Regions from separate parts of the Streptomyces sp. NPDC046379 genome, predicted to be linked through region 1. Evidence: riboswitches for the same ligand, from Rfam matches in the RefSeq annotation. Region 1 holds a riboswitch; the other holds the start of a gene.
The links. Region 1 has a riboswitch for glycine ahead of gcvT (glycine cleavage system aminomethyltransferase GcvT). Riboswitches for the same ligand answer to the same signal wherever they lie in the genome.

Region 1 (10,497 bases):
GTGGGCGATGACCACGTAGGTCAGGCCCAGCTCCTCCTGCAGCTCCTCCAGCAGGTTGATCACCTGGGCCTGGATGGACACGTCCAGCGCGGACACCGGCTCGTCGCAGATGATCACGTCCGGCTCCAGGACCAGGGCGCGGGCGATGCCGATGCGCTGGCGCTGGCCGCCGGAGAACTCGTGCGGGTAGCGGGACAGCGCGTTGGACGGCAGCCCGACCTTGGCGAGGATCGCCTTGATCTTCTCGCGCCGCTCCTCCTGGGTGGCGCCGATGCCGTGGGCGATCATGCCCTCGGAGAGGATCGACTCGATGTTCTGCCGGGGGTTGAGGGAGCCCAGCGGGTCCTGGAACACCATCTGGAGCCGGCGCCGGAAGCGGCGCATCTCCTCCTCGGGCAGCTTGGCCAGGTCGGTTCCGTCGAGCACGACGCCGCCCTCGGTGATGGGCACCAGGCGCAGCACCGCCCGCCCGAGGGTGGTCTTGCCGCAGCCCGACTCGCCCACCAGGCCGTAGGTCTGGCCGGCCTCGACCTTGAGGGAGACGCCGTCGACGGCGTGGACGTGGCCGACCGTGCGGTCGAAGAGGACGCCCTTCTTGACCGGGAAGTGGACCTTGACTCCGTCCAGTTCGAGCAGGCTCATGCGCGGACCTCCTCGGCCTTGGCGTCGTCGAGTACGGGGTGGACGCACCGCACCTGGTGTCCGGCCGCCCGGGGCGCGGCGAGCGGCGGGGTGCCGCCGAGGCAGTCCAGCTCGTAGCGGTCGCAGCGGGGCGCGAAGGCGCAGCCGTCGGCCCAGGCGATCCGGTCGTTGATGGAGCCCCGGACGGGGGTGAGCGGTTCGCCGCGCGGGGCGTCGAGCCGGGGGATGGAGCCCAGCAGCCCGTGCGCGTAGGGGTGGGTGGGGTGGGCGAACAGTTCGCGGCGCCCCGCGGACTCCACGACCTTGCCCGCGTAGAGCACGTTCACCTCGTCGCAGAGGCCGGCCACCACGCCCAGGTCGTGGGTGATCATCAACAGGGCGGTGCCCTCCTGGTCGACCAGTTCCTTCAGCAGTTCCAGGATCTGCGCCTGGATGGTGACGTCGAGGGCCGTGGTGGGCTCGTCGGCGATCAGCAGGCCCGGCGCGCAGGCCACCGCCATGGCGATCAGCGCGCGCTGGCGCATGCCGCCGGACATCTGATGCGGGTACTCCTTGAGCCGCCGGGTGGGGTCGGGGATGCCGACCCGGTCCAGCAGGCTCGCCGCCTCCTTGCGGGCGGCCTCGCCCTTCAGGCCCCGGTGGCGCTCCAGGATCTCGGTGACCTGGACGCCGATCGGGACGACCGGGTTGAGGGAGGACAGCGGGTCCTGGAAGATCATCGCGATCCGGCGGCCCCGCAGGTCGCGCAGCGCCCTGCGGCTCATGGAGAGCAGGTCGGAGCCGTCGAAGTCGGCGCGGCCGGTGATCTCGACGCCCTTGGCCGGCAGGAGCCCCATCAGGGCGAGCGAGGTGACGGACTTGCCGCAGCCCGACTCGCCGACCAGCCCCACGACCTGGCCCTGGTCGACGGAGAACGAGACGCCGTCGACCGCCCGGGACTCCTTGCGGCCGTGCTGTCCGCCGAAGGTGACGGTCAGTTCGTCGACTGAGAGAAGTGGCATGGTGGTTCAGCCTCGCAGCTTCGGGTCGAGGGCTTCCCGCATGGCCTCGCCGAGCAGGGTGAAGCCGAGCGCGGTGATGATGATGCCGAGAGCCGGGTACACCGCCATCATCGGTGCGTTGTCGAAGAAGTCCTGGGCGCGCGCCAGCATGACGCCCCACTCGGGGACCGAGGGGTCGGGGTTGCCGAGCCCGAGGTAGGACAGGGCCGCCGCCTCGATGATGGCGGTGGCCAGCGAGAGGGTCGCCTGGACGATCACCGGGCTGAGCGAGTTCGGCATGATCTGCGTGACGACGATGCGGCGCCGGCGCACGCCCAGCGCCTGTGCGGCCAGCACGTAGTCGGCGCCGCCCTGCGCGAGCATCGAACCGCGCAGCAGGCGGGCGAAGATCGGCACCTGGACGACGCCGACGGCGATCATCACGGTGGTCAGGGACTGGCCCATGACGGCCGCGACGGACACGGCGAGCAGCAGCGAGGGCAGCGCCAGCATCATGTCGGTGACGCGCATGACGAAGGAGTCGAGTCGCTTGCCCTTGTCGCCGCCGAGGGTGGCCGCGGCGCCGGAGAGGCCGCCGATGAGGAAGCCGACGACGAGTCCGATCATGGTGGAGACGACGCCGACGAGCAGGGTCTGCCGGGCGCCCACCAGCATCCGGGAGAACATGTCGCGGCCGAGGTGGTCCAGGCCCAGCCAGTTCTCGCCGCGGGGTCCGACGAACTTGCCCTGGTTGACGAGGACTTCGCTGCGCCAGGTCTGGGCGGTCGGCGAATGCGGGGCGATCCACGGGCCGACTATGGCCAGCAGCACGAAGACGGCGATGACGCCGGCCCCGATGATCGCCATCTTGCTGGTCCGCAGCCGCCGGTAGGCCTCTTTCCACAGGCTCGCGCCGGTCGTGCTCTCGTTGTGTGCGGTGAGCTCCGCGAGGCGCTGGATCTTCTCTGTCTTGGTGGTGCTCACGTCAGTGCACCCGCACTCTCGGGTCGATGAGGCTGTACGCCACGTCCACCAGCAGGTTGATCAGGACGTAGATGATCGCGATGAACATGATGAAGCCGACGAGGACCGGGTAGTCGCGGTCGTCGATCGCCGTCCGGATGAAGGAGCCGATCCCGCCGAAGGAAAACACGGACTCGGTGAGCACGGCGCCGGACAGCAGCGAGCCGGTGAGCAGGCCGACCGCGGTGACGACCGGCAGCATGGCGTTGCGCAGCACGTGCCGCCCGCGCACCACGCTGCGGCGCAGGCCCTTGGACTCGGCGGTGCGGACGTAGTCCTCGCCGAGCACTTCGAGCACGCTGGCACGGGTCATGCGGACGATCACGGCGAGCGGGATGGAGGCCAGGGTGATCGCGGGCAGCACCAGATGGTGGACCGCGTCCAGGGAGGCGTCGAACTCGCCGGTGAGCACGCCGTCGAGGACCGCGAAGCCGGTCACCTCGGTGGCGTCGATGCCGCTGTCCTGGCGGCCGTAGCTGGGGAAGAGGCCCAGTCCGACGGCGAAGACGTCCTTGAGGATCAGGGCGAGGAAGAACACCGGCACGCAGATGCCGACGAGCGAGCCGGAGACGGCGGTGACGTCGAGCCAGCCGCCGCGCTTGCGGGCGGCGAAGTAGCCGAGCGGCACGCCGATCACGATCGCGATGATCATCGCCGCGACGGACAGTTCGACGGTGGCCGGGAAGCGCAGCGTGAACTCGTCCCACACGGGCTGACCGGTCTGCACCGAGGTGCCCAGGTCGAGTTCGCCGATGCGCTTGAGGAAGCGCCAGTACTGGATGTGGAGGGGCTGGTCGAGCCCCAGTGCGCGGTTGATCCGTGCCACTTCGGCCTCGGTGGCCCGCTCCCCCAGGATCGCTGAGGCGGGTCCGCCGGGCAGCCGGTTGAGCCAGAGGAACAGCAGAACCGACAGGCCGAGCAGGGTGGGAATCAGCTGGAGCAGTCTTCGTACGACGAGACGCAGCACCCCGCATGCCCCTTTCTTACGTCAGTGACTTCAGCGAAGGGTCCGCCCGGCCGCCGAGTTGCAGCAGCCGGGCGGACCCGTGTGCGATGCCTGTCTCTACTTACTTGAAGGAGATCTCGGCGAAGTTCTCCTGCGTGAGCGGGGAGACCTTCGGCGGGTTCACGTTCTTGGCGAACGCGATCGCGGGCGGCGACGAGGAGACCGGGACGCCCGGCAGGTAGTCCATGATGACCTCGTTGGCCTTCTGGTAGGCGGCGGTGCGCCCCGCGGTGTCGGCGATCTTCGAGCCGGCGTTCACCGCGTCGAACAGCTCCTTGTTCTTGAAGCCCCACTGCTTGTCGTACTCGGCGAACCAGGTGCCGATGAAGTTGTAGCCGTCGTTGAAGTCACCGGTCCAGCCGAGCATGTGCAGGGCGCAGGAGCCGGCCTCGGTGGCGTCCAGGTAGTCCGGGGCCCACTTCATCGGCTTCGGGGTGACCGTGATGCCGGCCTTCTCCAGGTCGGCCTTCATCAGCTCGAACAGGTCCTGCGGCGAGGGCATGTACGGGCGGGTGACCTCGGTCGGGTAGCAGAACTCGATCTTGAGGCCGCTCTCGCCGGCGCTCTTGAGCAGCTGCTTGGCCTTGGCGGTGTCGTACGGGTACTGGGTGACGTTCTCGGAGTAGCCCGCCACCGTGTCCGGCATGAACTGGGTGGCCACCTTGCCGCCCTCGGGCAGCTGGGTCTTGACCAGGTTCTCGCGGTCGAGCGCGTGCGCGATGGCCTGGCGGACCTCCTTCTTCTTCAGCGCCGGGTTCTTCTCCTGGGTCATGCCCACGTAGAAGAGGTTGAAGACGCCACGGGTCGGGACCTGGAAGCCCTCGCCCTCGAGGGTCTTGACGTCGGCGGGCGCGACCAGGTCGTAGCCGTCGATGTCACCGGCCTGCAGCGCCTGACGGCGGCCGTCCTCGGTGTCGATGGTGCGGATGACCAGGTTCTTGACCTTGGCCTTCTCGCCCCAGTAGCCGTCGAAGGCCTCCAGGGAGACCTCCTTGTTGCCCTTGTTCCACTTGGTGATCCTGTACGGGCCGGTGCCGGCGACGAGGCCGGCCTCCTGGCTGTACTTGGGGTACGTGATGGCGTCGCCCTTGGCGGTCGCCTCCTGCTTCTCGTACTCCTTGAGGGCCTTCGGCGAGTGGATGGCCAGGGCCTGGAGGGAGAAGCCGCCGGGCAGGTTCGCGGAGGGCTTCTTGACCTCGATGACGGCGGTGTGCTCGTCCTTGGCGGTGCAGGACTTGTAGTTCGCCTCGGGGGTCTCGGGGTCCTCGTTCTTCGCGAAGCCGCCCATGATGGTCTGCCAGTAGTAGGAGACCGCGCTGGACTGGTAGGTGCCCGTCCAGTTGAACCAGTGGTCGTAGTTGGCGCACACGGCCGCGGCGTTGAAGGTCTCGCCGTCGTGGAACTTCACGCCCTTGCGGAGGTTGAAGGTCCAGACCGTGCCCTTGTCGTTGCTCTCCCAGGTCTCGGCCAGGCCGCCGACGAGCTTGCTGCCGCCCGACTCGTGCTCCAGCAGCGCCTCGAAGGCCTGCCGGGTGACGCGGAAGGTCTCGCCGTCGCTCGCGAGCGCCGGGTCGAGCGAGCTCGGGTCGCCGGGGGCGCCGAACACGAAGGTGTCCTTGTCCCCCTTCTGGTCTTCCTTGTCTCGCTCACTGGCGCAGCCGGTGGCGATCACACCGACCGCCAACGCGGCCGTGATCGCCCTGGCGGCACGGGATCTGAGTATGCGCATAGGGAGGCCACTCCGGGTTCCACTGTGGGGAAAGCACTGTTGACCGCCCGAACACTACAGACGCGGCCGGAAAACGAGAACAGTCCGCATAGCGGTGATACCTACCTGAGATTTGAACACTCGATAAATCGGAAGCTACCGGTACATCAAGGATGCGGAGGTTTAACGTGCAGGACACGGCCGAAACTTGGCTGTTCACGAGGGCATGACGGGGACCCGCGCGGGGCGGGTGGACGCGTTCGCGGAGTGAGACGGAAGGGGTGGCGCGGGCGCTCAGTAGGCGCGCGCGGGCGGGTAGCCGTAGCCGCCGGCCGGGGCGGCGTGGGCCTCGCGGTCGTAGAACGGACGGGCGTTGGCACGCAGCCACATGGCGACCGGGTCGTGTTCGTCGGACATGGCGACGGTGGACACCGGCAGGCCGTCCGGGACGGCGCCGATGGACTGCTGCATCATCGCGCGCACGGAGTCCACGGCGGGCGGGGAGGTGTCGTACACGTCCAGGCCGATGGCCAGATACGGCGCTCCGAGGGCTGGCTGCACCCACGCGCGGCGCAGCGAGCGCACGGCCGGGGTGCGGTGGGCGTTCTGCGCGAGGAGGGCGTAGAACTGCGGGACCTCGACGGCGGGTTCGGACAGCCGCAGCGGGCCGGCGGGCTGGCGGTCCAAACCGGCGGCGATACGCCGCAGATCGAGCCAGGGGATGCCGACGCCGCCGCCGGGGGCGTGCGGATTCAGCCACAGTCCGTAGTGGTCGGGGTAGAGGGTGCGGGCCACGTCGAGGGCGTCGACCACCTCGTACGACCGGTTCCAGCCGCTGGCGGAGAGCTCCTGGGCGGAGGTGACGCAGGGCGCGTAGTGGTGGCCGCCGACCTCCATGTCGCCGTACTGGGCGTCGGGGGAACCGGCCTGGCCGTGCCACAGCAGCATCCAGACCTGGCCGACGGAGGGGGTGGCGAGGGCGCGCAGCAGCGCCTCGTAGGCGTCGTAGCGCCCCGGCGTCACCTGGCGCAGCATGTGCTCGACCTGGCCGGCCGCGGCGGTTCCCGTGCCGCTCGCGCTCACTTCTTACCGCCCCTTCGTCCCACGCCCGCTTTGAGCCGTGACCCTAGCTTAGGGCCTTGGCGACGAATCGACTTCAGCCGTTCTGCGGGAGAATTTGCGTATAGAAGGGGCGCACCCGCTCGCGCATCCAGTGGCCGACGGGGTCGTCCGTGACGTCCAGCAGGACCAGGTTCACCGGCCAGCGGACCGGGACCCGGCCGAGGGCGCGGCCGAGGGCGTCCAGCGGCAGGGCGCGCAGGTCGCCCTCCCAGGCGGTGAGTTCGACGCCGACGAACATCACGGGGTCGGCGGTCTCGATGGCGGCCAGGCAGCGGCGGGCGGTGCGGACCACGCCGATGCCCTCGAACTCGGCGGAGGCGGCGGAGAGGAAGTCGACCGGGTCGTCCTGCCAGTCCGGCTCGAACAGCCGGACCCGGCCGCCGCTCGCGGGCCCGTCCAGGGGGGTGCGCCCGGCCCGGCACAGTTCGGCCACCGCGGGCGGCGGCAGCGGGATCCCGACGACGCCGCCGGGGTTGACGGCGATGCCGGCCTGCGGGGGCAGTCCGCGCGCGAACTCGACGGCGGGGGCGATGGTGTACGACATGTGCGCGCCGACGACCTGGCGGAACTGCTCCTCGGAGCTGAACACGGGCACGTACGCCTGGCCGGCGATCTCCATGGTGGGCAGGTCCAGCGGGCCGCTGTCGGGTCCGCCGCCGTTGGGCAGCGGCACCCAGACGAAGCTGCGGCCGAGCACCTCGACGATCCGGGCGCCGGCCGTGGGGACGCCGAGGGACGCGGACAGCACCTCCTCCAGCTCGTTGCCGGGCCATCCGCCGTGCGGATGGGGGTGCGCCTGCGCCGGGATGTCCGCGGAGAAGTCCGCCGGGAAGTCCATCTGCCTACCGCCTGCCGAGAACTACTGGTCCGGCTGAAAGGCTACCGTCCGGCGGGCCGGGCCCCGGGCCCGCGACCCCCGGCGCCCACCGCCGGGAAGCCCCCGGCCCACGGCCGCCGGCGCCGGGGGCCCGCCGTCACGAAGCCCCGGTCGCAGACCCCCGGCGTCGGGCGCCGACCACCGCGGAGTTCTCGTGCCCCGGCCCCATTCCCGGCCATCGGGAAACTGCCCGGTCCAGACCCCGTCCCGGACACCGCGAAACCCCGGTCCGCGAACCTGCGCCGGCCCGCCGCCGTCGGTTCCCGGCCCCGCCCCGGCGACCGTGGAACGCCCGCTCCCGGCCCCGCCCCGGCCATCGCGCGGCCGGCCGTGCGCGGCCCGGCCCGGCGTGCGCGGCCCGGCCCGGCGTGCGCGGCACGGCGAGCACGGCACGGCCCGGCGAGCACGCCCCGGCCCGGCGAGCACGGCCCGGCCCGGCGAGCACGGCCCGGCCCCGGTATACGCGATACGCCCCGGTATACGCGGCACGGCCCGGCGTGCGACCGCGAACAGCCCGGTGGCGGACGCCGCGATTCCCGGCCCCGCCCGGGCCCCCGTCCTCAGCCCGTGAACCCGATCCGGCGCAGCGTGTTCGCCGCGTCGCGGTCGAGGAGGACCGCCGAGACGCAGCCGGGCGGCAGGGCGCCCCGTTCGACTCGGGCGAGGAGGCGGGCGGCGACGCGGCGGTGGCGGCGGAAGGCGTAGCGGGAGACGCCCCGGCCGCGCTCGCGCTGCCCGGCCAGCGCCTGCTCGGGGGTGACGTCGAGGAACAGCAGGTGCAGCGTGCCGCCCCGGCGGCGGGCCTCGCGGGCCAGCCAGGCGCGCACCCAGGCCTGGGTGCCGCAGTCGTGGACGACGATGCCCTCGCCGGTGCGCAGGGCGCGGCGCAGCCCGGCGTAGTGGGCGAGGCGCACCAGCGGCCGGTAGAGCCCGTACGGCAGGAAGCCGGGCATGCGGCGGTCCCAGCGGTCGCGGGTGTCCTGGGAGTCGATGCGGACCGCCTTGACGGTCCGGCGCATCAGGGTGGACTTGCCGCTGCCGGGCAGACCGGTGACCACGACCAGGTCGCCGGGACCGAAGAGCAGTGCGTGCGGGCTGCGTCCGGCCCGCTCGCGCAGGTCGCGGACGACCGGCGCGGGGACGCACGCCTCCCCCGCGGACGCGGCGGGCTGCCGGGGCAGCGCGACGGGCGAGCCGGCGGCGTAGGCCGTGGTCCTGTTCACCGTGATCGTCCTCCCCTGGGGCGGTTCACGAGTTCCCGTCCCCGTCGAGTGTAAAGAGAAGGTAATCCGCGGTGTCTCGTGTTTTCGTACTCGTGGTGCCACAGCACGGTTACAGATCGCAGCCTGCCGCGAACCGGCGATGCGTGCAATGATGTGCGCGCCAACTGCATACCGGCCGTTTGAATCCGCGCGGGAGAGTTCCCAGCCGCCACCGGCGCTGGGACGCCGAAGGAGCAAGTCCCTCCCTTGAATCTCTCAGGCACCGTTACCGCACGGGCGAGGCACATCTGAAAAGCGGGCCGCCGCCGTGCGCGGTGGTCCCACCCAAGGTGCAAGCCAGTGACCGGTCACGGTCATGGCGAACCTCTCAGGTTCCGATGACAGATGGGGAGGAACGACCTCGCCCTCCCCCATGCTCGAATGAGCTCGCACGGGAGGTCCCCCCATCGCCCCGGGAGACATCCGTCCGATGAGCAGTTCCGTACCCCGTCGCACCGCCCTCGACGCCCTGCACCGCGAACTGGGCGCGACCATGACCGATTTCGCCGGCTGGGACATGCCCCTGCGCTACGGCTCCGAGCGCGACGAGCACCTCGCGGTGCGCACCCGCGCCGGCCTGTTCGACCTCTCCCACATGGGCGAGATCACGGTCACCGGCCCCGGCGCCGCCGCCCTGCTGAACTTCGCCCTGGTCGGCGACCTCGCCTCCGTCGGCGTCGGCCGCGCCCGCTACACGATGATCTGCCGGGCCGACGGCGGCATTCTCGACGACCTGATCGTCTACCGCCTCGCCGAGGCCGAGTTCATGGTCGTCGCCAACGCCTCCAACGCCCAGGTCGTGCTGGACGCCCTCACCGAGCGCGCCGCCGGCTTCGACGCCGAGGTGCGCGACGACCGGGACGCCTACGCGCTGATCGCCGTGCAGGGCCCCGAGTCCCCCGGCATCCTCAAGGCGCTGACCGACGCCGATCTCGACGGCCTGAAGTACTACGCCGGACTGCCCGGCACGGTCGCGGGCGTCCCGGCGCTGATTGCGCGCACCGGCTACACCGGCGAGGACGGCTTCGAGCTGTTCGTGCGCCCCGGGCACGCCGTCGCCCTGTGGCAGGCGCTGACCGAGGCCGGTCGGGGCGCTGGCCTGGTCCCCTGCGGGCTGTCCTGCCGTGACACGCTGCGCCTGGAGGCGGGCATGCCGCTGTACGGGCACGAGCTGACCACCGCGCTCACCCCCTTCGACGCCGGTCTCGGCCGGGTGGTGAAGTTCGGCAAGGAGGGTGACTTCGTCGGGCGCGAGGCGTTGCTGGCGGCCGCCGCCCGCGCCGAGGAGAACCCGCCGCGGGTCCTGGTCGGCCTGGTCGCCGAGGGCCGCCGGGTGCCGCGCGCCGGGTACGCCGTGGTCGCGGGCGGCGAGGTGATCGGCGAGGTCACCTCCGGCGCGCCCTCGCCGACGCTGGGCCGGCCGATCGCCATGGCGTACGTCGACCCCGCGCACGCGGCGCCGGGCACGCCCGGTGTCGGCGTGGACATCCGGGGCAGTCACGAGCCGTACGAGGTCGTGGCGCTGCCGTTCCACAAGCGCCGGAAGTAACACTTGAGGCGTGGTCCGCATGTGCCGGTCCGCATGCGACTCCGCCCGCCTTCACCCTGCTCAGCAGCGGTTTCCGCAGTCCCCCGTTCATCCGCAGTCCCACGCGTACAGGAGAATCCAGGCCATGAGCAACCCCCAGCAGCTGCGCTACAGCAAGGAGCACGAGTGGCTGTCGGCCGCCGAGGACGGCGTCGCGACGGTCGGCATCACCGCGTTCGCGGCGAACGCGCTCGGCGACGTCGTCTACGCCCAGCTCCCCGACGTGGGCTCCACGGTCGCCGCGGGCGAGACCTGCGGTGAGCTGGAGTCGACCAAGTCGGTCAGCGAA
Region 2 (10,497 bases), on a different contig from region 1:
ACCTCACCGCGGTCGCCGCGGCCGAGCTGGACCTGCATCCCGGCGCCATGGTCTGGGCGGCCGTCAAGGCCACCCAGACCCACGCCTACCCGGCCTGAACCACGGCCGCGGTCGACAGGCCTTCTCAGTCCTCGTAGGCGTCCAGCGGCGGGCAGGAGCAGACGAGGTTCCGGTCGCCGAAGGCCTGGTCGATCCGGCGCACCGGCGGCCAGTACTTGTCGGCGGCGACGACGCCGCCGGGGAAGACCGCCTCCTCGCGGCTGTAGGCGTGCTCCCACGCCCCGCCCAGCGCCGCCGCGGTGTGCGGGGCGTTGCGCAGCGGGTTGTCGTCGGCCGGCCACGCGCCCGAGCCGACCTTCTCGATCTCCGCGCGAATGGCGATCATCGCGTCGCAGAACCGGTCCAGCTCGGTGAGGTCCTCGGACTCGGTGGGCTCGATCATGAGCGTGCCGGCCACCGGGAACGACATCGTCGGCGCGTGGAAGCCGTAGTCGATCAGCCGCTTGGCGACGTCGTCGACGCTCACGCCGGTCGCCTTCGTCAGCGGGCGCAGGTCGATGATGCACTCGTGCGCGACCAGCCCGCCGGGGCCGGTGTAGAGCACGGGGTAGTGCGGCTCAAGACGCTTGGCGATGTAGTTGGCGCTGAGGACGGCCACCTGCGTGGCCCGCTTCAGGCCCTCGCCGCCCATCAGGCGGACGTACGCCCAGGAGATGGGCAGGATGCCCGCGGAACCCCACGGAGCGGCGGAGATCGGGCCGACGCCGGTCGCGGGGCCGGCCTCGGGCTGCAGCGGGTGGTTCGGCAGGTACGGCGCCAGGTGCTCGCGCACCGCTACCGGGCCGACGCCCGGACCGCCGCCGCCGTGCGGGATGCAGAACGTCTTGTGCAGGTTCAGGTGCGAGACGTCGCCGCCGAAGTGGCCGGGCTTGGCCAGGCCGACCAGGGCGTTGAGGTTGGCGCCGTCGACGTAGACCTGGCCGCCGGCTTCGTGCACCCGGGCGCAGATGTCGGCGACGTGCTCCTCGAACACGCCGTGCGTGGAGGGGTAGGTGATCATGAGCACCGCCAGCTGGTCGCGATGCTGCTCGATCTTGGCCCGCAGGTCCTCGACGTCGATCTCGCCGTCGTCGGCGGTCTTGACGACGACGACCTTCATCCCGGCCATGACGGCGCTGGCGGCGTTGGTGCCGTGCGCGGAGGACGGGATCAGGCAGACGGTGCGCTGCTCGTCGCCGTTGGCGCGGTGGTAGCCGCGCACGGCCAGCAGCCCGGCCAGCTCGCCCTGCGACCCGGCGTTGGGCTGCAGCGACACCTTGTCGTAGCCGGTGACCTCGGCGAGACGTTCCTCCAGCTCGCGGATGAGCGTGAGGTAGCCCTGCGCCTGCTCGGCCGGCGCGAACGGGTGCAACTGACCGAACTCGGGCCAGGTGACCGGCTCCATCTCGGTGGTGGCGTTGAGCTTCATGGTGCAGGAGCCCAGCGGGATCATGCCCCGGTCGAGCGCGTAGTCGCGGTCGGCGAGCCTGCGCAGGTAGCGCAGCATGGCGGTCTCGGAGCGGTGCTGCTGGAACACCGGGTGGGTCAGGTAGGCGTCGGTGCGCAGCAGCGCCTGCGGCAGCGCGTCCTCGGTGGCCGCGTCCAGCGCCTCGACGTCGCCCTCGACGCCGAAGGCGTTCCACACGGCGCTCAGGTGGGCCCGGGTGGTGGTCTCGTCGCAGGAGACGGAGACGTGGTCGGCGTCGGCGAGGTGAAGGTTGACGCCCTGCTCGCGCGCGGCGGCTACGACCTCGGCGGCACGGCCGGGGACGCGGGCGGTCAGGGTGTCGAAGTAGGCGCCGTGCACGACCTCGACGCCGCCGCCGTTGAGCCCGGCCGCCAAGACGGCGGCGTACCGGTGGGTGCGCCGGGCGATGCCCTTCAGACCCTCGGGGCCGTGGTAGACGGCGTACATGCCCGCCATCACGGCGAGCAGCACCTGGGCGGTGCAGATGTTGCTGGTGGCCTTCTCGCGGCGGATGTGCTGCTCACGCGTCTGCAGCGCGAGGCGGTAGGCGCGGTTGCCGTCGGCGTCGACGGACACGCCGACCAGACGGCCGGGCAGGCTGCGGGCGAACTGCTCGCGCACCGCCATGTAGCCGGCGTGCGGCCCGCCGAAGCCCATGGGCACGCCGAAGCGCTGCGTGGTGCCGACCGCGATGTCCGCGCCCAGTTCGCCCGGCGACTTCAGCAGCGTCAGCGCCAGCAGGTCGGCGGCGACGGTGACCAGCGCGCCCAGGTCGTGCGCCTGGTCGATGACGGGCTTGAGGTCGCGTACGGCCCCGGAGGCGCCCGGGTACTGGAGGAGGACGCCGTTGATCTCCCGCTCGGCGATCTCGGCGGGGATGCCCTGGCTCAGGTCGGCGACGACGACTTCGACGCCGACCGGCTCGCAGCGGGTCCGGATCACCGCGACGGTCTGCGGCAGCGCGTCCGCGTCGACGAGGTAGAGGCCCTTCTTGTTCCGCCCCATGCGCCGGGACAGCGCGACGGCCTCGGCAGCGGCCGTGCCCTCGTCGAGCAGCGAGGCGCCGGAGGTGGGCAGACCGGTGAGGTCGGCGACCATCGTCTGGAAGTTCAGCAGCGCCTCGAGCCGCCCCTGGGAGATCTCGGGCTGGTAGGGCGTGTACGCCGTGTACCAGGCGGGGTTCTCCATGACGTTGCGCAGGATCACCGGCGGGGTGAAGGTGCCGTAGTAGCCGAGGCCGATCATGGAGCCCAGGACCTGGTTGCGGTCGGCGAGCGCACGCAGCTCGGCGAGCACCTCGGCCTCGGTGCGGGCGTCCGGCAGTTCCAGCCGGTCGGCGTTCTTGATCACGTCCGGGACGGCGGCGGCGGTCAGTTCGTCCAGGGAGCCGTAGCCCACCTGGGCGAGCATCTTCGCCCTGGCCTCCTGGTCGGGCCCGATGTGGCGCTGTTCGAAGGGGATGCCCTGTTCGAGCTCGGCGAGCGGGATGCGGTGGGCGGTCATCTGCGGAGGCCTCCTGGTCTGACGCGACCTTCGGGGGGCACCCCGGCACGGGTACCCCGACGGCCTCCCCCTCTGTCATCTCGACCTGAGAGCTTCACCGGGCCGCCCGAGGACGTCCGGCTTTCACCGTCGGTGAGGACGGACGCCGGCGGCGCCTGTCCTGCTTTCCAGAGTGACCTCGTCCGTGCGGTACGGGGGCCTGAGAGATTCCGGGGAGGATTTGCTCCTTCGGCGCCTCCGACGGTGGTCGGAGGACTCTCCCGCACGGGGTCGCCAGCCACTTGCCAGACTACCAGCGAGCCCGGCGCGGGGTCCCTCGAGTGGCCGCCTTCCCCAATGTGCTCTTTCGTAGTGCTGACGAACGAGTTGCGACCATGAGGAGGGACCGTGCAGACCGACATCGATCCGCGCAACCTGATCGGCCGCAAGGCGTTCGACCGCACCGGCGCCAGGATCGGCACGATCGACGAGGTGTACCTCGACGACGCCACCGGCGAACCGGAGTGGGCGGCCATACGCACCGGCCTGTTCAGCCGCGACGCGTTCGTCCCGCTGGAGCCCAGCGAACTGATCGACGGCAGCCTGCACGTCCCCTACGACCGCGCCCTGATCAGGAGGGCTCCCGACCTCGGCGTCGGCCGACACCTGTCCCCGGAACAGGAGCTGCGGCTCTACCACCACTACGGACTCGACGTGGCCGCCCCTCCCCCGCTCCCGGACCACGACTTCGGCAGACTCGCCGGCTCCGACGACTCCTGACCTGCCTCGGGTCTTCGCGGCACGAGCGGCAGCGGATCCGCCGGCTCCAGCGCGGGGTCGTCGGTACGGAAGGTCCGCACCCGCCCCGGCTCCGAGCCGGGCGTCTCGAACCGCACGGTCACCCGGCCCAGTCCACTGCCCTGCACCCAGCCGTGCCCGTGCTCGGCGTGCCGCACGTCGTGCCCGGCGGGCCAGCGCCGCTCGGCCGGCTCGGCGACGCCCTGTTCCGGTTCCGGCACCGCGTCCTCGTCCGGCACGTCCGCCAGGGGCCCCGCGGCCTGCGCGAACAGGTCCTCCTGCGTGTAGTCGGCGAGGCCGCTGACCCCCACGCCCAGCAGCCGCACGCCGCCCGTCGTGTCCACCGAGTCCAGCAGCCGCGCCGCGGCCTCCCGCACCACCGCCGGATCGTCCGTGGGGCCACGCAGCGTCTCGGACCGGGTCAGCGTGGAGAAGTCGTACCGGCGCACCTTGAGCACGATCGTCCGCCCCGACAGCCCCGCGCCCCGCAGCCGCCGCACGCACCGGTCCGCCAGCCGCTGCACCTCCAGCCCCACCCGGAGCCGGTCGTGGATGTCCACGTCGTAGGTGTCCTCCACGGACACCGACTTCGTCTCCCGCTCGGCCACCACGGGCCGCTCGTCGCGCGCCAGCGCCATGGCGTACAGCGCGTGCCCGTGTGCCTTGCCGACCAGCCGGACGAGTTCGTCCTCGCCGGCCTCGGCCAGTTCCCCGACCGTGGTGATCCCGGCCCTCCGCAGATGGTCCCCCGTCGCGGGGCCCACTCCGGGGAGCGTCCGCACCGGCATCGGTCCGAGCAGCGCCCGCTCGGTGCCCGGCTCGATCAGCTCCAGCCCGTCGGGTTTGGCGCGCTCCGAGGCGATCTTCGCGAGCATCTTGGAGGCGGCGAGCCCGACCGAACCGGTCAGTCCGGTGACGGCGCGGATGTCCGCCCGCAGCTTCTCGCCCGCGACCCGCGCCGACCGCGCGTCCCGGGCGGCTCCCCCGGCCTCCAGGTCCACGAACGCCTCGTCCAGGCTGAGCGGCTCCACCAGCGGCGACAGCTCCCGCAACAGCGCCATCACCTGGTCGCTGATCGACCGGTACACCGCGAAGCGGGGCACCAGATAGGCGGCGTTGGGCGCCAGCCGGCGGGCCTGTGCCATCGGCATCGCCGAGTGCACCCCGAAGACCCGGGCCTCGTACGACGCCGTCGCCACCACACCGCGGGGACCGAGTCCGCCCACGATGACGGCCTTCCCGCGCAGGCTCGGCTTGGACGCCTGCTCCACCGAGGCGAAGAAGGCGTCCATGTCGAGGTGCAGGATCGTCGGCGCGGCTCTCACATCTTCGATGCTGCCCCACGCCACTGACAATCGGGGCCCTCAGACGGCGCGGTTGCTCCGCCGCCGCGCCAGCTCGTCGGCGGGGTTGGCGCCGACGAGGGTCTCGCCGGTGTCGACGCGCTCGCCGTGCAGCTGGGACAGTGCGTTCTCCACGTCCCGCCACACGACCCCGACCGCGATCCCGAAGATGCCCTGACCGCCCTGGAGCAGCGCGTGGACCTCGTCCGGGGAGGTGCACTCGTAGACGGTGGCGCCGTCGCTCATCAGCGTCATCCGCTCCAGGTCGCGGAAACCGCGTTCTCTGAGGTGCTGCACGGCCGTGCGGATGTTCTGCAGCGACACCCCGGTGTCCAGGAACCGCTTGACGATCTTCAGGACGACAACGTCCCGGAAGCTGTACAGACGCTGCGTGCCGGACCCGTGGGCGGGCCGCACACTCGGCTCGACCAGGCCGGTGCGGGCCCAGTAGTCGAGCTGCCGATAGGTGATGCCGGCGGCCGCGCAGGCCGTGGGCCCGCGGTAGCCGATCTGTTCGGACGCCATGGGCGCCGCCCCTCCGCCGCCGGGAACGGCCGTCGGTCGCTGCACAGCGTGATCGGCCGTCCTGCCGTGAAGCGGGTACGGTCCGCTCTCCCCCAGACCGCGTCCGGGGGCACCCCCAGCCGTACCGTCGCCGCTGCTTCTCACGCCGACCTCCGTCCTTGACCTGCCTTCTCGACGGTAGGCAGTCACCAAGGGTGCGTCAACGATCGCCACACTCGGCACGCCGAGTGATAATCACCCTAGGAGTGGTTTCCCGCACCCCACCGCGGGGAAAGGCTAGCCGAATGCGCAGACGGGGGGCCGCAGGACGCTCTCACTCGCCCCCGGCAATTGCCGGGCGGAAGCCGCCCGGCGGACCGTCTCACTGGTTGCTGGTGCCGAAGTCCTCGGGCGAGATCTGGTCGAGGAACTCGCGGAACTTCTCCACCTCGTCCTCCTGCTCGTCCGGAATCGCGATCCCCGCGTCGTCCAGCACCCCGTCACTGCCGTAGATCGGCGTGCCGGTGCGCAGGGCGAGCGCTATGGCATCGGAGGGGCGGGCGCTCACCTCCACGCCGCTGGCGAAGACCAGCTCCGCGTAGAAGACGCCTTCACGCAGGTCCGTGATGCGCACTTCGGTGAGCTCCTGGCCGACGGCCTCCAGCACGTCCTTGAACAGGTCGTGGGTCAGCGGTCGTGCGGGGGCCATGCCCTGCTGGGCGAAGGCGATCGCCGTCGCCTCCCCCGGACCGATCCAGATGGGGAGGTAACGGTCACCTGCCACTTCGCGCAGGAGCACGATCGGTTGGTTGGAGGGCATTTCCACCCGGACACCTACGACATCGAGCTCGTTCACACAGCAACCCTAGGCCGTGCCCGGGACGTTTGGGTAGTCGGGCCGGGTCAAGAGCCCCTCGCGACCGGTGGCGCCCGCGCCCCGTCCGGCGCCCCCGGAATCCGGCTCCGGTCAGGGCAGCCGTACGCCCAGTGCCGTCTGCACCAGCGCCGCGTGCAGCTTCACCGTCAGGCCCGCCAGCTCCTTGGCCCGCGCTTCCGCGTGCGCCCTCGTCTGCGGGTTGCGGTGCCGCCGGAGCGGGGCCACGACCTGGTCCACCAGCCCCGCCTCGCGGTCGGCGGCGGCCTTCATCACCCGCAGGTGCCGCGGCTCGATCCCGAACCGGCCCAGCTCGGCGACGAGCGCCGCCACGGTCGCCGCCTCCGCGTCGTACACGCCCTCGGCCAGCGGGGCGATCAGCCCGTACGACTCCCACTCGGCCAGTTCCCGCTCGTCGATCCCGGCGGCGGCCAGCAGCTCGGCCCGCCCGATGCGCGCCGCCGTCGGCCCGTCGAAAGCCTCCGGCGCACCGTCGGCGTCCCGCTGCCGCCCCACCACGGGCAGCCGTACGTCCTCACCGCGCTCCAGCGCCTCGAGCTGCTCGCGGATCACCTTGAGCGGCAGATAGTGGTCCCGCTGCATCCTCAGCACATGCCCGAGCCGCTCGACGTCGCCGGCGCTGAACTTGCGATACCCGGACGGGGTCCGCTGCGGCTCGATCAGCCCCTCCGATTCAAGGAAGCGGATCTTCGAGATGGTGACTTCCGGGAACTCCTCGCGCAGCACGTTCAACACCGTGCCGATACTCATCAGCCCGCTGTCCGCGGCGGCGGCGCCGTGCCCGGCGCCGCCGCTCGGTGAGTGACGCATGGACCTTCCCTGTTCCCCCCGGACAAGCGTCCGGGGAGGGTCAGATGCCCTGCCGGCTCGCGTAGAACACCAGCCGGTACTTGCCGATCTGCACCTCGTCACCGTTCGACAGGGCGACCTGGTCGATCCGCTCGCGGTTGACGTAGGTACCGTTCAGACTGCCCACGTCGGCCACCGTGAACGAACCGTCCGGACCGCGCCGGAACTCCACGTGCCGCCGCGAGACCGTGACGTCGTCCAGGAAGATGTCGCTCTGCGGGTGACGGCCCGCCGTGGTCAGGTCGCTGTCCAGCAGGAAACGACTGCCCGAGTTCGGGCCGCGGCGCACCACCAGCAGCGCGGAGCCCAGCGGCAGCGCGTCCACCGCGGCCTGCGCCTCGGCGGAGAGCGTCGGCATCGGCGTCTGGCCGGTGGCCTCGGCGTCGTAGGCCTCGAGACCGCTGATGGAGATCGTGGAAGTCGTCTCGGAAGGGCGCTCGGCGGCAGCTCCGGCACGCAGCGGCGCACCGCAGTTGGAGCAGAAGCGGCTCGTCTCCGGGTTCCGGTTACCGCACCTCGTACACACCAGCGCCGGCATGGAAAACCCTCCACCCGTACTCGACGGTTGGCCGAAACCTATGCCGCCGGCCTGGGCAGGGTCAACGGACGACGCGCCGGGGCCGTCACCGCCCGGACCGGCCACCTGGTCCCGGAACAGCGGGCGCTGGCCTTCCGCGTCGGGCTGCGCACGATGACGGGCGGTGGCGTTGCCGCTGCCCTCTCGCGTGCTCTTGCCGAACAACTTCGCAAACAACTTCACGGGCGATTCCCCTTGACCGAAACAGACCCGCCCGTGGGGCAGGACGAACCCTGATTGCACACACTGGCCGACCCGGACATCCTCACAACGTCCGTATCCACCAGACAGTTTCCACCACGCACCACCCGATCGGTGCGTCGACCCCCCGCAACCTCATGCCCTCGCCGGACGTCCGCCATGCACCCCCGGTTCACTGGGAGGACGACCGAGCGTAGTCAGGTCGCTTCACCGCTCGCAAGGCGTCCACGACGATCTTGTCCGACCGCTCCACACTAACGGTGGCCTGCTCCTTCTCGAGCGTCTGCACCACGCCTCCCGGGATGTTGAGCGCCGGTTCCAGATCCTGCGGCTTGCCGATGACCTTGAAACGATACGGGGTGTTGATCTTGTTCCCGTCGACGGTCACGCTCCCGCGCGCGTCCGCGAGGTAGGTGCCGGCGACCACGCGCACGCCGTTCACCTGGATCGCCTCCGCGCCGGCGGCGCGCAGCTCCTGGATCGCGTCGAGCAGCATGTCCGCCTCGACCGTCCCCTTCGTGTCGGTGATCGTCATCGTGATGCCCGGCCCCTGGGCCGCCACCGTGCCCGCGAGGATGCCCAGCTGCCGTTCCTTCTCCTGCGTCTGCCTCCGGGCCTCCTCCGCCTGGTTGGAGCTGTTCTCCAGCTCCTCCCGCTGCTGTTCGAGACCCTGCTTCTCGTCCTCAAGACGCTGTGTGCGGTCGTCGAGTTCATCGAGGATGCGAACGAGATCCTCCTGCCGCGCCCCGCTGAGGACGCTGTCGCCCTCGCTGTTCGAGGCCACCTGCACGGCCAGGCCGAAGCCGAGGCCGAACAGGAGCAGGGCGACGATCAGCTGGGCGCGTGTCACCCGCGGCGGCCACAACCCGTCGATCAGCCGCTGCCGTCCCGTCGGCGCCGGTCCGGGGGTCGGCCCGGTGCCGTCCTCGGCCGGGGCCGCGGCGGGCACCTCGGGAGGCAGTTCCTCGCGCAGCGGCGGACGCTTGCCGTTGGTCTCTTCCTGGTTGCTCATCGGCCTCACGCCCGGAAGACGTGGCGCCGGATGGCCGCGGCGTTGGAGAAGATGCGGATGCCGAGGACCACCACGACGCCGGTGGACAGCTGCGCGCCGACGCCCAGCTTGTCGCCGAGGAACACGATCAGCGCGGCGACGACCACGTTCGACAGGAACGACACCACGAACACCTTGTCGTCGAAGATCCCGTCGAGCATCGCCCGCAGCCCGCCGAAGACCGCGTCCAGCGCCGCGACGACGGCGATCGGCAGATAAGGCTCTACGGCCGCCGGCACCTCGGGCCGGACCAGCAGGCCGGCCACGACACCCACGACGAGGCCCAGTACGGCGATCACGATGTGCCCTTCTCACTTCTCTGCTGTGCTGTTTCCGATATCGGCTGTGCTGTGCGGACGATCATCCTGGGCGCGGCGGGCAGCCGGAGGTCGTCCTCCGCGGAGATGCCGGTCCTGATCCCGAAGTTCTCCTGCAGCGCATGCAGGTACAGCCCGTCCGCACTGTTCTGGAACGCGGCGCTCAGCCGCTCGCCGTCCCCCACCGCGAGAACCGTGTACGGCGGCACCAGCGGCCTGTTGTCGACCAGTATGGCGTCGCCGGCGGCCCTGATCGCCGACAGCGCCGTAAGCCGCTGCCCGTTGATCGCGACGGCCTCGGCGCCGGACTCCCACAGCCCGTTGACCACCCGCTGCAGATCCCGGTCGCGCACTCGCCCCGTGTCGGAGAAACCGGTGGTCCCGCGCGGGTCGTCGTCTCCGCCGCCGGTGGCCTCCTTGGCGTCGTTCACCACCAGCCGCACCCCGGGGCCGTGCACCTCGGTCGCCCCGGCCAGCAGGCCGACCAGGTCCGCCTGGGCGCCGCCGCCGCTGTCCCGCAGGGCCTCACGCTGGCGGGCGTTCACATCGGCGCGCAGCGCGTCGACGTCCTGCTCCAGCTCGTCCGCGGCGTCGGTCTCCCGTCCGATGCGGTCGATGAGCTCCTCCCGCTCCTTGGCCACGACCGGCGCGTCCACGCGGGCCTGCGCCGCGCCCAGGGTCACCACGAGAGCCGCGAGGACCAGGCCGGCGGCCAGCCCGAGCCGGGCCCTCAGCGTCTTCGGCACGCCGCCGGCGCCGGCGGCCTGCTTCCGGGCCGCGGCCTGCGCGTACCCGTCGTCGAGGCTGTGGTCCATGACGTTGGTGAGCAGTGACATGGACGCGTCCGGACGCGCGGCAGACCTGGGAGTGCTCCGAACGGGGGGCTGCTGCGGCATGCCGCACATCGTCGCACGAGGCGACCGCTACCTCCGAATGGCCCCACCGGCGTGCCGGACAGGCCCCCCTTGGGGAC

Region 2: another riboswitch for glycine. It lies ahead of gcvP (aminomethyl-transferring glycine dehydrogenase); the one in region 1 lies ahead of gcvT (glycine cleavage system aminomethyltransferase GcvT).

The regions. Positions count from the first base shown of each region.
Region 1 covers NZ_JBVJFP010000010.1:269,339-279,835, forward strand. Annotated here, with positions in the region: gene ACZ6KF_RS19695 (ABC transporter ATP-binding protein) at 1-642, opposite strand, end outside; gene ACZ6KF_RS19700 (ABC transporter ATP-binding protein) at 639-1,643, opposite strand; gene ACZ6KF_RS19705 (ABC transporter permease) at 1,650-2,606, opposite strand; gene ACZ6KF_RS19710 (ABC transporter permease) at 2,608-3,612, opposite strand; gene ACZ6KF_RS19715 (ABC transporter substrate-binding protein) at 3,713-5,380, opposite strand; gene ACZ6KF_RS19720 (enhanced serine sensitivity protein SseB C-terminal domain-containing protein) at 5,654-6,442, opposite strand; gene ACZ6KF_RS19725 (enhanced serine sensitivity protein SseB) at 6,516-7,319, opposite strand; gene ACZ6KF_RS19730 (AAA family ATPase) at 7,919-8,581, opposite strand; glycine riboswitch at 8,762-8,862, shown strand; glycine riboswitch at 8,863-8,975, shown strand; gene gcvT (glycine cleavage system aminomethyltransferase GcvT) at 9,051-10,169, shown strand; gene gcvH (glycine cleavage system protein GcvH) at 10,294-10,497, shown strand, end outside.
Region 2 covers NZ_JBVJFP010000016.1:151,535-162,031, forward strand. Annotated here, with positions in the region: gene ACZ6KF_RS26470 (ABC transporter ATP-binding protein) at 1-98, shown strand, start outside; gene gcvP (aminomethyl-transferring glycine dehydrogenase) at 125-3,010, opposite strand; glycine riboswitch at 3,073-3,187, opposite strand; glycine riboswitch at 3,188-3,283, opposite strand; gene ACZ6KF_RS26480 (PRC-barrel domain-containing protein) at 3,398-3,769, shown strand; gene ACZ6KF_RS26485 (DNA polymerase IV) at 3,691-5,112, opposite strand; gene ACZ6KF_RS26490 (MerR family transcriptional regulator) at 5,152-5,799, opposite strand; gene ACZ6KF_RS26495 (bifunctional nuclease family protein) at 6,017-6,490, opposite strand; gene ftsR (transcriptional regulator FtsR) at 6,602-7,339, opposite strand; gene ACZ6KF_RS26505 (FHA domain-containing protein) at 7,380-8,246, opposite strand; gene ACZ6KF_RS26510 (DUF881 domain-containing protein) at 8,329-9,168, opposite strand; gene ACZ6KF_RS26515 (small basic family protein) at 9,174-9,506, opposite strand; gene ACZ6KF_RS26520 (DUF881 domain-containing protein) at 9,503-10,429, opposite strand.